DNA from 2 places in the Paenibacillus sp. Z6-24 genome. Region 1 is predicted to be linked to the other one. Evidence: predicted binding sites of a transcription regulator. Region 1 holds the regulator's gene; the other holds the start of a gene.
What was found. Region 1 encodes CtsR, which represses protease genes until heat stress. Its sites were predicted from a motif close to ATGGTCAATAAAGGTCAAACA; they were not measured.

Region 1 (7,537 bases):
AATACGATATTGCCTGCCTGGCGAATTTCATCCATGATTTTTTTGAGGCGGTCTTCGAACTCACCGCGGTATTTGGTTCCGGCTACGACAGAACCCATATCCAGCGTCATAACACGCTTGTCACGAAGTGTCTCCGGAATCTCGTTGTTGATAATTTTCTGGGCGAGACCTTCGGCGATGGCTGTTTTACCAACCCCCGGCTCACCGATCAGTACCGGATTGTTCTTGGTACGACGGCTCAGTACCTGAATAACACGCTCAATTTCCTTACTGCGGCCGATTACCGGATCCAGGTTGCTATCCTTGGCAATAGCCGTCAGATCGCGTGCCAGGCTGTCCAGTGTTGGTGTGCTGACGTTAGCCGGTGTGCCATGGTGGCTCGATACAGCTTCGTTGCTGCCGAGCAGCTGCAGTACCTGCTGGCGTGCCTTGTTCAGGCTGATACCCAGGTTATTGAGCACTCTGGCTGCGACGCCTTCACCTTCACGGATCAGACCGAGCAGAATATGCTCTGTACCTACATAGGTATGACCAAGCTTGCGCGCTTCGTCCATGGACAGCTCGATCACTTTTTTGGCGCGGGGCGTATAAGCAATATTAGTAGGCTGTTCCTGCCCTCTGCCAATCAAGGATTCCACTTCATCCTGAATTTTCTCAAGCCCAAGACCCAGACCGATCAGCGCTTTGGCGGCGATGCCTTCACCTTCACGAATCAATCCAAGCAAAATATGCTCTGTGCCGATGTTATTGTGACCGAGACGAACTGCTTCTTCCTGAGCCAAAGCCAGAACTTTTTGAGCTCGCTCCGTAAATCTACCAAACATCATATTCAAGCACCTCCACGGTTTAGTCTTCTACGTGTACATTACCCAATTTATCGCGGATCAGTTGCGCCCGGTACATATCGCGTTCTCCTGATCCCATTTTAACACCGAAGGTTTTCTGAAGGAAACCCGGTTGTGTCATAATCATTAACTCGTTCATCTGCGTAACCGATGTTTTATCAATCAGTCCGAGATCCACGCCAAGACGCACATCGGAGATCCGCTGAAAAGCTTCCTTGGAATCCATCATCGTTGCATAACACAGAATTCCGTAGGAACGCATAATCCGGTCGGTAATACGCAGTCTGGATTCGGTCAACAGACGACTGCGGGCATGCTGTTCATACTCGATGATCTGGAGTACAACGCTGCGCAGATTATCGATAATCTCTTCTTCAGACATCCCCAGTGTAATCTGGTTGGAAATCTGAAAAATATTACCGATCGCCTCACTGCCTTCACCATACAGCCCCCGTACGGCCAATCCGACCTGCGAGACCGCTGACAGGATGCGCCCCACCTGGTTCATAATGGCCAACGCCGGCAGATGCAGCATCACCGAAGCCCGCAGTCCTGTACCCATATTGGTAGGGCAGCTGGTCATGTATCCGCGGTGAGCATCAAACGCATAATTGACGGCCTTTTCAAAAGCATCATCGATCGCAGATGCACGCTCCCACGCTTCCTGAAGCTGAAATCCCGGATACAGACACTGAATCCGCAGATGGTCCTCTTCATTCAGCATGATGCTTACCGATTCATCCTCGGCCAGCAGCACCGCTCCTGCCCTGGAGTCATTAATAAGGCTCGGACTGATCAGATGCTTTTCCATCAGTACTTCCTTATCCACATCATCCAGTTCCTTGAGTACAATCGGCTCAAATGGGCCAACGCTCTGCACGGATTCGCTGCCTAAGGCTTCGATAAGCTGCCCCTGTACTTCCTCAGCCTGCTCGGCAGAAGCCACGATGGGAAACGGGTGCTGAACCAGATTACGGGCGATACGCACCCTGCTGCTGATGACAACATCCGAATGATCTCCGCCTTCTTTCATCCATTCACTCAAAGGCTTCTCGGTAAAACGGAGATTCGGCATACGGCATTCCTCCTTACAACTCCTGTGAAATTTGCTTTTCCAGTCCGCGGATCCGATCTCTCAGTTCTGCTGCCTGTTCAAATTCCTCATCAGCGATGCTTTGCTGCAGCTGCTGCTTGAGCTCATGCATCTGCTGTCTGATTTTGATCTGGACTCCGGCACGGCCAGGCAGTTTGCCGGTATGGGCGGTACTGCCGTGTACTCGCTTGAGCAGCGGGTCCAGCTTGTCATCAAATGTCTTGTAGCAGGAACTGCAGCCAAAGCGTCCCAGCTTGCGGAATTGCGTATAGGTCATTCCGCATTCCGGACATTGCAATTCCTGTACTGCCGGTCCGGGGACCTGCCCTTTGTTGCTGGAATCAAAGTCCATTAATCCGGACAGCAGATTGTGAATAGAAAATCCTCCGGATGTACCCGGAATCAATTCACCCTTTTCACGGGCACAATGTTCGCAAATATGAAATTCCGTTTTTTCCCCATTTACGATCTTGGTAAAATGAAGAGTAGCCGGTCTCTTTTGACATTCCTGACAGACCATCAAAATTACCCCCTTCGCCAGATGATCAGGATCCAAGCAGTGAAATCAGCATGGCCTTCATCATCCTTGCACGGACTTCATCCCGGTAGGGAAGATTAATTGAAATGACATCCCTGCATACGACAGAACGCATCAGCTCGGCTTCACGCTTGGAAATCAGCCTTGCTTCCAGCAGCTGGTAAATAAGCCCTTCTGCGGCTACCTGACTCATGTTCTGACCGATACTTTCGTGAATATGCGTATGGATCGTAGAATGACCGGGCAGTTCGATACGCCGTATGCGGATATATCCTCCGCCTCCCCGCTTGCTTTCGACGAGATACCCTTTTTCCAGGGTAAAGCGGGTACTGATTACATAATTGATCTGCGAAGGAACGCAGGAGAACTGGTCAGCCAGATCATTGCGCTGAATCTCGATCGCTCCTTCACCTTCCTGAAGTATCCGTTTTAAATATTGTTCGATAATGTCGGAGATATTACGCATTGTATCCTCCTCCATGTATAGTTAAACCTGCAAACATGAATTCGCCAATGATAATATCAAAGTCCACATAAATATCACTTAACCATAAATTTCATGGTCAGAAACGAACGTTCGTCATAAACTGTACGACATTCGGAACAGATCATTCCTTTGCAGGATCACATCCATTCTACAGGCAGATATATTATTGCAAATGTTCGCTGACTTTGACTTTCTTTGACTTTATAATATTATACCATAAAATCCCGTTTTGCCAATAGCAGACGGGAGATCTTTGCGGTTGTTTTATATGCCGTCTTGACGTTATTCCTTCCATCCAGTACACTAGCACAAATAAATATTATGAAACGGCCATTGAAAGGAATCCAACCTGGAGGCGTTCTCGTCAAGGAACAGCGGCAAGTGACAGACATAACGCTGTATCCCTAAGTTAAACGGTATTCGCCCGTTATCGCGAAACCTGAGCGGATCGGAGTCGGCATGTACTCCGGTCAAGTTGGGTGGCACCGCGAGCAGAACGCTCCTCGTCCCAAGTTGATGAGGAGCGTTCTTTGTGTTTTTTCAGAATCCCTGGCAGTGAACAGCACTTCCTATTTGAAAAGGAGCGAACCACCCATGCTGGATATTCAGTACATTCGACAAAATGCCGACACCCTTCAGGAAATTGCCAACAAAAAGCATATCCAAATCTCCATTGCAGAGCTGCTGGAACAGCATCAGCTGCGCAGCCGTACTCTGCAGGAGATGGAACAGCTGCGTCAGCAGCGCAACACACTCACCCGTCAGATTAGCGAGCAGATCCGTACATCGGCTGATACAGCCGAAGAGATGAAACAGCGGGTCAGGGATATTAACGTCCAGCTGCAGAAGCTGGAGCAGCAGGCCAGTCAGGTGCTTGAGAAATATGATGCTCTGATGGCGATCGTTCCCAATACGGTATCGCCGGATTCGCCGGATGGAGAGTCTGACGAAGATAACGTACTGCTGCGGCAGATCGGTGCGCCGCCGATCTTCGCTTTTCCTGCGAGGGATCATATCGAGCTGGGCGAACTGCACGACATGATCGACACTGCGCGCGGGGTCAAAGTCAGCGGCAGCCGTCATTATTATCTGAAAGGTAACGGTGTGCTGCTGCACCGTGCCGTCCAGCAGCTTGCCTTTGACCTGTTAATGGGCAAAGGATATACTCCGCTAGAAGTTCCTCTAATGGTTCGCGGCTCGGCTCTGCACCATACGGCCTTTTTCCCGCTGGGCAAGGATCAGACATTCCGGATCGGGCAGGAAGATCGCTGGCTCACCGGCACCTCCGAAGTGGCGCTTGTGTCGTATTATCAAAATGAGATTATTGATCTGGCGGAAGGTCCGATTCGTCTCGCTGCTGCCTCGCAGAGCTTTCGCAGTGAAGTAGGCTCGGCAGGACGGGATGTACGTGGATTGTACCGTGTGCATCAATTTGCCAAAGTCGAACAGGTTGTTCTTTGCGAAGCCGATCCCGAAGTCTCGGAACGTATTCATCGGGAAATTACAGCCAATGCAGAAGAACTGCTGCAGCTGCTGGAGCTGCCTTATCAGGTCGTAGCGGTATGCGTCGGCGATATGTCCCAAAAAACCTACAAACAGTATGATATCGAGACCTGGATGCCAGGACGGCAAGCATACGGGGAGACTCACTCTTCGTCAAATCTGCATGATTTCCAGGCTCGCCGCGCCAACATCCGCTATCGTACAGAAGCCGAAGAGCTGCAATTCTGTCATACGCTTAATAATACGGCAGTAGCGTCGCCGCGTATTCTGATTCCTCTGCTGGAGAACCATCAGCAGGAAGACGGCAGCATTTATATACCTGCCGCCCTGCGTCCTTATATGAACGGGATGAAGTTACTGACTGCCCCACCTGTCACGGTTAACTGAATAGAGCTTGGATAGTTTGCTTTGCCCTATTACACAGTGAATCCTATTGTACGTTTAAAAGGAGCCTCCATCAGGAAAGCTCCTTTTAAACGTATCTATCTACAACTGTCTACGAAATGAAATATCATCCTTTGACCGAACCGGCAGCCAGTCCTTCGACAATCCGGTTGCTCAGCAGCAAAAAGGCGATCAGTATGGGAAGAATACTAATCATCAATGTAGCCCCGATCGCTCCCCAATCCGTCAGATATTGCCCCACAAAATTATTCACCCCTACCGTCAGCGTTTTCCAGCGGTCCGAGCTGATAAATGTATTTACAAATACAAATTCATTCCAGTTATAAATCATATTGATAATCGCTGTCGTGGCAAGCACCGGCGTCGTCAGCGGCAGCACAATCCGGAAAAAGATCCGGTGCACCGAGCAGCCATCCATTACGCCCGCTTCCTCAATTTCACGTGGAATCGCCTGGTAAAACCCCAGCAAAATCATAATTGTCACCGGCAGGTTAAAAGCCGTATACGATAAAATGACCGAAAGCGGATTGTCAATTAGATGCACATGTTTAAAAAAGTTAAACAGCGGGATCAATGTGGAATGCAGCGGAATCATCAAGCCCACAATAAACAATCCCAGCACAAACTTGCTCCATTTCCAATACATTCTTGTAATCGCAAAAGTCACAAAGCTGGCCAGCACAATCGTTAATAGGACAGCCACCACGGTATACCAGACACTATTGAAAAAATACAGATTAATATGGCCCTGGCTCCATACTTTTGGATAATTGGACCATTGCGGATGCTGAGGCAGCGCAAATGGTGACATACCGAATACTTCCTGATTCGTTTTTAGTGAAAATAAAAGCAGCCAGAACAGCGGGTAGATCTGGATAACAGACAGTATTCCGAGTACCAGGTAGAGGATTCCAAACCCGAGACGGCTCCGCAATGATACTTTTGCCCGGATATCCGTAGTTGTACCGGACTGCTTATGTGCGGCAAACTCATTCATGATGTGATCCCCCCTCAGTATTGGACATCTTCGCCCGATGTGGTCAGTTTGCGGATCAGCCAGGTCATCAGCAGACAGATCAGCAGCAGGGCAAATCCGATCGCACTGCCATAGCCGAAATTGTATTTGCTGAACGCTTCACCATACATATAGGAGGCCATCACTTCACTCGCATGATTCGGCCCGCCGCCGGTCATCACAAAGATCAAATCAAAATACTTTAGGGAACCGACCAGCGCCAGTATAATCGTGACCTTGAATACCGGGGCAATCAGCGGCAATTTGATTCGGGTAGCTACCTGCCACGGTGTGGCTCCGTCGATCGTAGCGGCTTCCATCACTTCTTCCGGTACATTTTTGAGAGCAGCATAATAAATGATGATGTAAAATCCGGCATACTGCCATACAATCGGTACAAAGATGGCAAACAGTACAATATTCGGATCGGACAACCAGAGTGGCGGATTTTGTACACCCATGCTGATCAGCAGATGATTGATCATGCCATTGGATGGATCATAGATTTTGGACCATAGCTGGGCAATTGCTACCGAGGATAGCAGCATGGGAATCAGATAGATTTTGCGGAATAGATTGGCACCCTTGATCCGGCTCGCCAGCACCATCGATACGGCTAGATAGATCAGCAGACTGAGTGTTGAGCAGATGCCGAGCAGCACGGAATGATAGGTACTTTTCCAGAACATTGAATCATGAATGAGTTTGTTGTAATTGCCCAGCCCGATAAACTTCATCGGCGCAAAGCCTTTCCAGTCCATCATGCCATAGTAACCGGTAAGCACTAGGGGAATATAAATGATGACCAGAATCAGCAGCAGCGCCGGCAGGACGTACAGCGCAATCACACTCCTGTTGGACATGACAGCTTTCATAACCGTTCCTCCTCCTGAACATGGTGGAAGGCAGCTCAGACACCTTCCGCCAACCATCACAAATCACATATTGTACAGCCGGAAAAAAAACTTTGTGGATAGTGACCAATAATCAGCACTCACCATCATCGACACCGTGCTAATTGCTTTCTTCTGCCAGGGCAGCCGCGGTCTGCTGGACAAATTGCTGCGGTGTGATCTGTTTGCCAAACAGGGCAGCGATCAAGTCATGATGCAGTTCGGCCACATTTGGACTGGCCTGGGTGTCAAAATAAGTAGTGACGTTGGACGCGGTGCTCAGGTCTTTCAAAATCTCTACATACATCGGATCCAGCTTTTTGCCGTCCGTGTCCACTTTGGTAGCGGGAATGACGCCTGCATCAGTAACGGATTTGTCCCCCCACTCTTTGACCAGAAAAGCCGCAAAATCCTTGGCCTGTTCCTTCACTTCGGAATTCTCTGCCACGAACAGCCCAACGCCCGGTCCGCCGACATAGCTGTTGATATCTGTTCCTTTACCGCCTTCATACAGCGGGAATTTGAAATAATCGATTTTGTCCTTGAATGCCTGTGGAACATCCGGGCTGGTAGTATAATTCGGCAGCTCCCATGTTGCTGTCAGGAACATGGCCGCCTGCTCGTTCATAAAATACCCTTTAGCCTCATCGTTGGACAGACCGCTGTTTCCTTTTTCAAATGTATTCATGTCCACCAGACTCTGTACTTCCGTAGCCGCCTGGACAATCGCCGGATCGTCAAAGCTGCGCTTGCCCTGG
Region 2 (7,537 bases), 930 kb from region 1:
GAAGTGGAAGATTTGCCTGTTCCGATCGCCCAGATTGGCTCGTAAGCGATAACGGTTGCTTTAGCTTGGTCTGCGCTCAGACCGGCAAAAGCACCTTCGGTTTGTACTTTACATACGTCTTTGGTTTGATCCGCTTCGCGTTCTTCGAGCTTCTCGCCCACACACACGATAGGAGTCAGACCATGACGGAATGCTGCCTGTACTTTTTTGTTGACGATTTCGTCAGTCTCTGCAAAGTACTGGCGACGCTCGGAGTGACCGATGATTACATAGTCCACGCCCAGGTCTTTCAGCATCACGCCGCTGATTTCACCAGTGTATGCGCCGTTGTCTTCGAAATGAAGGTTTTGTGCGCCGATTTTGATGGAAGTGCCTTTTACAGCTTCAACCAGTGCAGGCAGGTTGGTGAATGGTGCGCAGATTACGCTCTCTACGCCTTCTACCTCTGCTTTGCCTTTGATGTCTTCGATGAATGCTTTGGCTTCCGGAACGGTTTTGAACATTTTCCAGTTGCCGGCAATGATTGGTGTTCTCACTGCTGGATCACTCCTTCTATTCCATACTTGCGGGCCCTGATTGCAGCCTGCATACTGCCTCTATTGTAAACTTATTTATCGTTGAGTGCCACAACGCCCGGAAGCTCTTTACCTTCCATGAATTCCAGGGAAGCGCCGCCGCCTGTGGAAATATGGTTCATTTTATCAGCCAGGTGGAACTTCTCAGCTGCTGCTGCGGAGTCACCGCCACCGATTACAGTGTAAGCGTCTGTTGTTGCACAAGCTTCAGCGACTGCACGTGTACCATGGGAGAATGGTTCGATTTCGAATACGCCCATTGGTCCGTTCCATACAACCAGCTTGGAGTTTTTGATTACATCTGCATAGATTTCACGGGTTTTCGGTCCGATGTCGATACCTTCCCAGTCTGCAGGAATGTTACCAATTTCAACAATTTGCGTGTTTGCATCTGCGCTGAAATCATCGGAGATTACGATATCTACCGGCAGGTAGAAGTTTTTGCCCAGGTTTTTCGCTTTTTCGATAAAGCCCAGTGCTACATCCAGTTTGCTTTCATCCAGCAGAGATTGGCCAACTTCATAGCCCTGTGCTTTCATGAAAGTATAGGACAGACCGCCACCGATGATTACGTTGTCTGCCAGGTTCAGCAGGTTGTCGATCACATCGATTTTGTCTTTAACTTTGGAACCGCCGATAATCGCTGTGAAAGGACGCTCCGGATTGTTCAGGGCTTTGCCCAGTACATCCAGTTCTTTCTCCATCAGCAGACCGGATACAGCCGGCAGGTGGTGAGCGATACCTTCTGTGGAAGCATGAGCACGGTGAGCCGCGCCGAATGCATCATTTACGAACAGGTCAGCCAGTTCAGCAAATGATTTGGCCAGTTCAGCATCGTTTTTCTCTTCGCCTGGGTAGAAACGTACGTTTTCAAGTACCAGTACGTCGCCTTCCTTCATGTCAGCGATTTTAGCTTTTACCGCATCGCCGATTGCTTCGTCAGCTTTGGCTACCGGTTTGCCCAGCAGTTCGGACAGACGCTCAGCCGGAGCTGTCAGACGCATGGATTCAACCACTTCGCCTTTTGGACGGCCAAGGTGGCTCGCCAGCAGGATTTTAGCGCCTTTTTCGATCAGGTAGTTGATCGTTGGCAGTGTCTCGCGGATACGCTTGTCATCCGTAATTTTGCCATCTTCCATTGGTACGTTGAAATCGACACGTACAAATACCACTTTGCCAGCTACTTCTACATCACGTACACTTTTTTTGTTCATTCGTCGTTCCTCCATGTCCGTATTTTGAACAGATTGCCGGGGTCTGCACAGCGGTCGGAATAACCGATTGACATGATTTTCCCGGGATCATCCCGATCGTCTTCGTTAGCTGCTGCAGCCCTATGCAATCTATCAATAGTAAAATCAGGAACAGCTTATCGCCAACATCCATCGTAATCCACCAGATGTTGACTTAGAAAAAGCGGAAACAAATGAGATCTGTTTCCGCTTTATGGAATTAATATTTATTCCAGCTGCTGTTTCGTATTAGGCTTTGTTTGCAAAGTACTCCAAAGTACGAACCAGTTGAGCTGTGTAGGACATTTCGTTGTCGTACCAAGCTACAGTTTTAACCAGCTGCTTGTCGCCAACTGTCAGAACGCGAGTTTGAGTCGCATCGAACAGGGAACCGAAAGTCATACCTTTGATGTCGGAAGATACGATTTCATCTTCAGTGTAGCCATAAGTTTCCGGATCGGAAGCTTCTTTCATAGCTGCGTTGATTTCTTCAACAGTTACGGATTTCTCCAGAACTGTTACCAGCTCAGTCAGGGAACCAGTAGCTACAGGCACACGTTGTGCTCCGCCATCCAGTTTACCTTTCAGTTCTGGGATAACCAGACCGATTGCTTTAGCAGCACCGGTAGTGTTAGGAATGATGTTTTCAGCCGCTGCACGAGCACGACGGAAGTCACCTTTGGAGTGTGGAGCATCCAGAGTGTTCTGGTCGCCAGTGTAAGCGTGGATTGTAGTCATCAGACCTTCAACAACGCCGAATTTGTCTTGCAGCGTTTTTGCCATAGGTGCCAGGCAGTTTGTTGTGCAAGATGCGCCGGAGATAACTGTTTCAGTACCATCCAGGATTTCGTGGTTTACGTTGTAAACGATTGTTTTCATGTCGCCAGTTGCCGGAGCGGAGATAACAACGCGCTTAGCGCCTGCTTTCAGGTGAAGCTCAGCTTTTTCTTTGGTAGTGAAGAAGCCTGTGCACTCCAGTACGATGTCTACGCCAAGCTCGCCCCAAGGCAGTTCTTCAGGGTTGCGGTTAGCCAGAACTTTAACTTCTTTGCCGTTTACTTTGAAGAAACCATCATGTACTTCAACGTCTCCGTTGAATTTACCTTGAGTAGTGTCATATTTCAAAAGATGCGCCAGCATTTTAGCGTCAGTCAAATCGTTGATTGCTACTACTTCGATACCTGCTACATCTTGAATACGACGGAAAGCAAGACGTCCGATACGTCCAAAACCGTTAATACCAACTTTAACCATGAGTTAATTCCTCCTAGAGATAAGTTTATGATTTATTCAATCAAGACATGACCCTCTCGAGCCTGTCAAGACAACGATAATAAGATGAAGCTTGTCTGCCTGCTGCCGGATAAGGCAGTGCATGTCATGACACAGTCACAAGCATAGCACTGATTCGTATCAGGAAACCACTATAGCTCCTTAACGATCTCTCTGGCAGCGGCTTCGTCAATGACCAGAATATCTTCCTGGCCGAATTTAAGTACAGCATGGATAGATTTTGCTTTGCTGCGTCCGCCTGCTATTCCAATGACGACCTCGGCGTTGGCGATATCCTCCAGCTGAAGTCCGAGTGTCAGCATATGATGCACGGTCTGACCATCTTCATTGAAATAATGACCAAATGATTCGGCCACGGCTCCAGCGCTGCGGATCTCCTCTACCGTCTGTGAATCGAGTCTCCGTCGCCGCACCATTTCCATCGCATCACCGATGCCATGGATGATGATTCTCGCCCGCCGGATAAAATCGACAATCTCACGGACATTCTGATCCTGATACAGCAGCTCGTAAGCATCTCTGCGCAGCAGATCAGGCACATGCAGCAGCCGGTACTGCGCGCCTACACGCTTAGCCATAGTAGAAACGATGGAGTTAGCCTGGTACTCCATGTTCTCGCCCAGTCCGCCTCTTGCCGGTACGAACCAGGCATCCTTTAGAGGTGCCGGAAAGGTGGGGCTAAGCTGCTCTGCCACTTCGGCAAGCGTAAAGCCGCCGGTTACAGCCACAATATCATTTTCACGAATCACACTGAGCAGGGCTTTGGCGCCAGCTCGGCCAAGGTTCTGCTTGGTACTGGCTGATGTGTCACTGTCTCCAGGTACAATAACAACCTGTCTTAGTCCATACACATCACGGATGCGATCTTCCAATACGGACAATCCGAGCAACTCTTCCATAATCGGTTCAAGTTGCTCAAGCAGCTCTCTGCCTGCTTCACTGATTCTCATCCCTGTACTCTCGATCTCGAGTAATCCCAGAGTTTTGAGCAGGTCGGTCTCAGCTCGCAGTACCCGTTCTGTCATATTGAGGGAAGTAGCGAGCGATCTTCGCCCCACCAACCCCGTCAACATAACCTGATGTAGGATGGTGTATCTCTTTTTCAGTACCTCAGTAAGATCGGGCAGAAGCTGCTCTTGTATTTCAAGTAATTTTCGCATGCTTTCCACTCCTGCAACTTGTCTCGCTCAGTGTAATTGGAATTTTAATGAATCAGGCTAAGTATAATGGACTCAAAATGTCCCGGCATAACTTTTTAAGTCCCACGTCTATATTAACCAATTTTCGCTTTGGAAGCAAGTCTTTATGACAACTAATTATGGAAGGTCGGCTTAATAAATATTATGAAAGCGCTGCTTGCTTTTTAGGTTTATTTCATCTATACTAATTCTTGCTGTTGCTTATCTGCGCCCGTGGTCCAATGGATATGACGTAGGCCTCCGAAGCCTGAGATCCAAGTTCGATTCTTGGCGGGCGCGCCATTTAACTTCCTTTGCAGCAGACACTCAGAGTTCCATCGTAATCTATATATATTATCGTATGATTAATTACATAATTTTTCCGAGTAATAGAACGTATAACCAGCCTAGGCTGGTTATTTTTGTATCTGCATATTGTTTTGATGTGCAAGTGGGACATTTATTGTCCTGGATTGACAGCTAACAGCCCCCTTCATCATTAACCCATTTTTTAGCATTTCAGGCATTTTTACAGCTAATAGTTTGACCAATTTTGACTTTTGGTTTGAACTATCCTATAATGTGGTAAGAACAAATGAATTAATCATGTTGTTTGAAGTAATGATCCACTATATAATCACACTTATTATGATTGTAATCTAAGGAGGGTTTCTAGTGAGTTATATCCCAATGGTCGTTGAACAGAGCAGCCGTGGTGAACGTGCTTATGACATTTACTCCCGTCTGCTGAAAGACCGCATCATTTTCCTCGGTTCCGAAGTCAATGATATGGTAGCTAACGCAATTATTGCACAGATGCTGTTCCTGGAAGCTGAAGACCCGGAGAAAGACATCCACCTCTACATTAACAGCCCAGGCGGTTCCATTACTGCAGGCATGGCTATTTACGATACAATGCAATTTATCAAAGCCGATGTATCTACAATCTGTGTAGGTATGGCTGCAAGTATGGGTGCATTCCTGCTGAACGCCGGTGCCAAAGGCAAACGTTTTGCACTGCCAAACAGCGAAGTGATGATTCACCAGCCGCTGGGTGGTGCTCAAGGTCAGGCAACGGATATCGAGATCCGTGCACGTCGCATCCTCAAAATGCGCGACAAGCTGAACAAAATTCTGGCTGAACGTACAGGCCAGCCGCTGGAACGTATCGAAAAAGATACCGACCGTGACTATTTCATGACTGCAGCCGACGCTCAGGAATACGGGCTGATCGACAAAGTTATTGAAAAAACACCTCCACAAGGAATCTAAGCCGACTGAACGCCAGCATAGCAGCAAGCCTCCGGATATCCGTCCGGAGGCTTTTTTTTCTTAAGTAAAGCTCTGCCAGTTAAGGTATGACAAATAGATCTATCAACATGACAAAGAACCTGTTCCTTTTTTTGCGATGAGGAACAGGTTCTTTAAATTATATTTGCATGTCAGAGCTGGTCTGTCTGATGGACGATCAGGATTGGTAGGCAGACAACGGGTTAGTGCCTGATTTCAGCAGCTGACTAAATGTGAATTCCACTTCCGGATTACCTGCTGCACCTGGGGCGATATCATACTTTTGGAAGAAGATCGTGACACCGCTATCAGTCAGATAGTAGTTGTCCAGATATTTACTGGAGCTTTTGCTCAGATCGTTGAACTGCTCCAGGGAAAGTCCTTCGGTATTCGCATTTTTCTTGATATGAGCCTGGATCAGTTTTTTGATGTCCTGACTGTAATTCTTGTTGGACTTGAGCAGATCATCCAGTTTGATCGCTTTACCGTCTTTGAGCGAGAAGGTCATGCTGGTCAGTATGTTGTCTCCATGTGCTCCGCCAAGATATTGATAATCGGTCAGCAGGAAGCTGATTACGCCGTTGCGGTTGTAAGTGACTTTGTACCCGCCATCAATCTCATAAATCATATCCTTGTTAGTCGGCGCACCTGCTTCTTTGACCTGTTTTTCCATGGTGGTCAGGAATGTATCATAGTGAGCTTTGAGCGCTTTGTTGATTGCTGTCTGAGCCGCTTTGTTCTCCACTCCGGATACTACCGGGTAGACAATATTTACATTGGTATATTTATTCTGAATGGAAGAAACCAGCTTGGTTCCGGTCACTTCCACATCATTCATGCCTGCTGCAGTTACATTGACGGTGCGTGTGGCATTGTTCCACAGGGCACGATAGCCAAATGGCTCTGTAACAGCCTTGATCGCTACATAGGTGGTTCCTTTGATCACACTGGCATCATAGCTGTCACCCACTGCACTGCCATTCAGGCGTACAAATACGCCGTTTTGATCGTTCAGGTCATAGCTGACCTTGTTTTTGCCTTTGGTAATGGTTGCTGTATGTGCTTTGGAATCATAGGTAATCGTTGCACCTACCGTTTTTGCTATGTCTTTGAGCGGGAGCAGTGTGCTGCCCGATTTGCTCAGCATACCTTTGGCGGAGATGGCTTTGCCTTCTACCTGTACATTAATGACGGACTTGGCTGATGAGGAAGTGCTGGCTGCGTACGCAGATGATTGTGTGAACGGCAGCGTGGCTGCTGTTCCTGCAGCCGTAAGGCTCGTCGCCAATACGATCGCTGATAGTTTTTTGAGATAGGTTGTGTTTTTCATGTTCTGGTGCTTGTCCATAATTAATCTCTCCTTCAAATAGGTCGATTGCAACAAAGTTTAGTATACCGATAACCGGGTCATTTGAATTTACAAACAACTTAACAAGGATTTACAACATAGTCATGCGCTGTGAATCAAAAGTAATAAAAGTGTAAACAAACTTCCCTGCCGGAAGAATGCAGGTGTCCGGCAGAAAAGTTTCTATTTTCGGCATATCGCCGGTTTAATAAACTTCCGTTATACTGAAACGATGGGAGGATTAGTCCGTATAATAGTTACAATACTGACGATTTTACCCTTTCGCATCCACAGCTTATTTCATAGCATATTGAACGTTAAGACTAATATTCAATTCCACTGTCCCCGGTTCAATCTTAGTCTGTTTGTCAGAACGCGCAGATTCCGTTGCACCACTCTGGGCCATATATACCGGTGGAGCTTCAACACCCGCTTCACTTACGGATACCAGATCTCCCAATGTACGATTTGCCGCTTTAGCGATTGATCCTGCTTTGGCTGCAGCATCTTCCATCGCTTTTTGAATCACCTGGTCTTCATAGGTTTTGGGATTCTCCACATCGAAGCTTACCGAACCTACATTGTTTGCACCGGCTGCTGAAGCTTCATCCAGCAATGCGC

Region 2: the regulator CtsR is predicted to act here: its motif matches at 4,819-4,839, upstream of clpP (ATP-dependent Clp endopeptidase proteolytic subunit ClpP).

What each region holds. Positions count from the first base shown of each region.
Region 1 is NZ_CP096398.1:766,184-773,720, reverse strand. It holds gene clpC (ATP-dependent protease ATP-binding subunit ClpC) at 1-827, opposite strand, end outside; gene M1D61_RS03295 (protein arginine kinase) at 847-1,920, opposite strand; gene M1D61_RS03290 (UvrB/UvrC motif-containing protein) at 1,934-2,458, opposite strand; gene M1D61_RS03285 (CtsR family transcriptional regulator) at 2,484-2,942, opposite strand; gene serS (serine--tRNA ligase) at 3,558-4,853, shown strand; gene M1D61_RS03275 (carbohydrate ABC transporter permease) at 4,978-5,868, opposite strand; gene M1D61_RS03270 (carbohydrate ABC transporter permease) at 5,883-6,761, opposite strand; gene M1D61_RS03265 (extracellular solute-binding protein) at 6,901-7,537, opposite strand, start outside.
Region 2 is NZ_CP096398.1:4,907,639-4,915,175, forward strand. It holds gene tpiA (triose-phosphate isomerase) at 1-536, opposite strand, end outside; gene M1D61_RS21200 (phosphoglycerate kinase) at 608-1,789, opposite strand; gene gap (type I glyceraldehyde-3-phosphate dehydrogenase) at 2,057-3,061, opposite strand; gene M1D61_RS21210 (sugar-binding transcriptional regulator) at 3,232-4,260, opposite strand; tRNA gene M1D61_RS21215 (tRNA-Arg) at 4,507-4,581, shown strand; gene clpP (ATP-dependent Clp endopeptidase proteolytic subunit ClpP) at 4,954-5,550, shown strand; gene M1D61_RS21225 (PdaC/SigV domain-containing protein) at 5,747-6,916, opposite strand; gene M1D61_RS21230 (SIMPL domain-containing protein) at 7,212-7,537, opposite strand, start outside.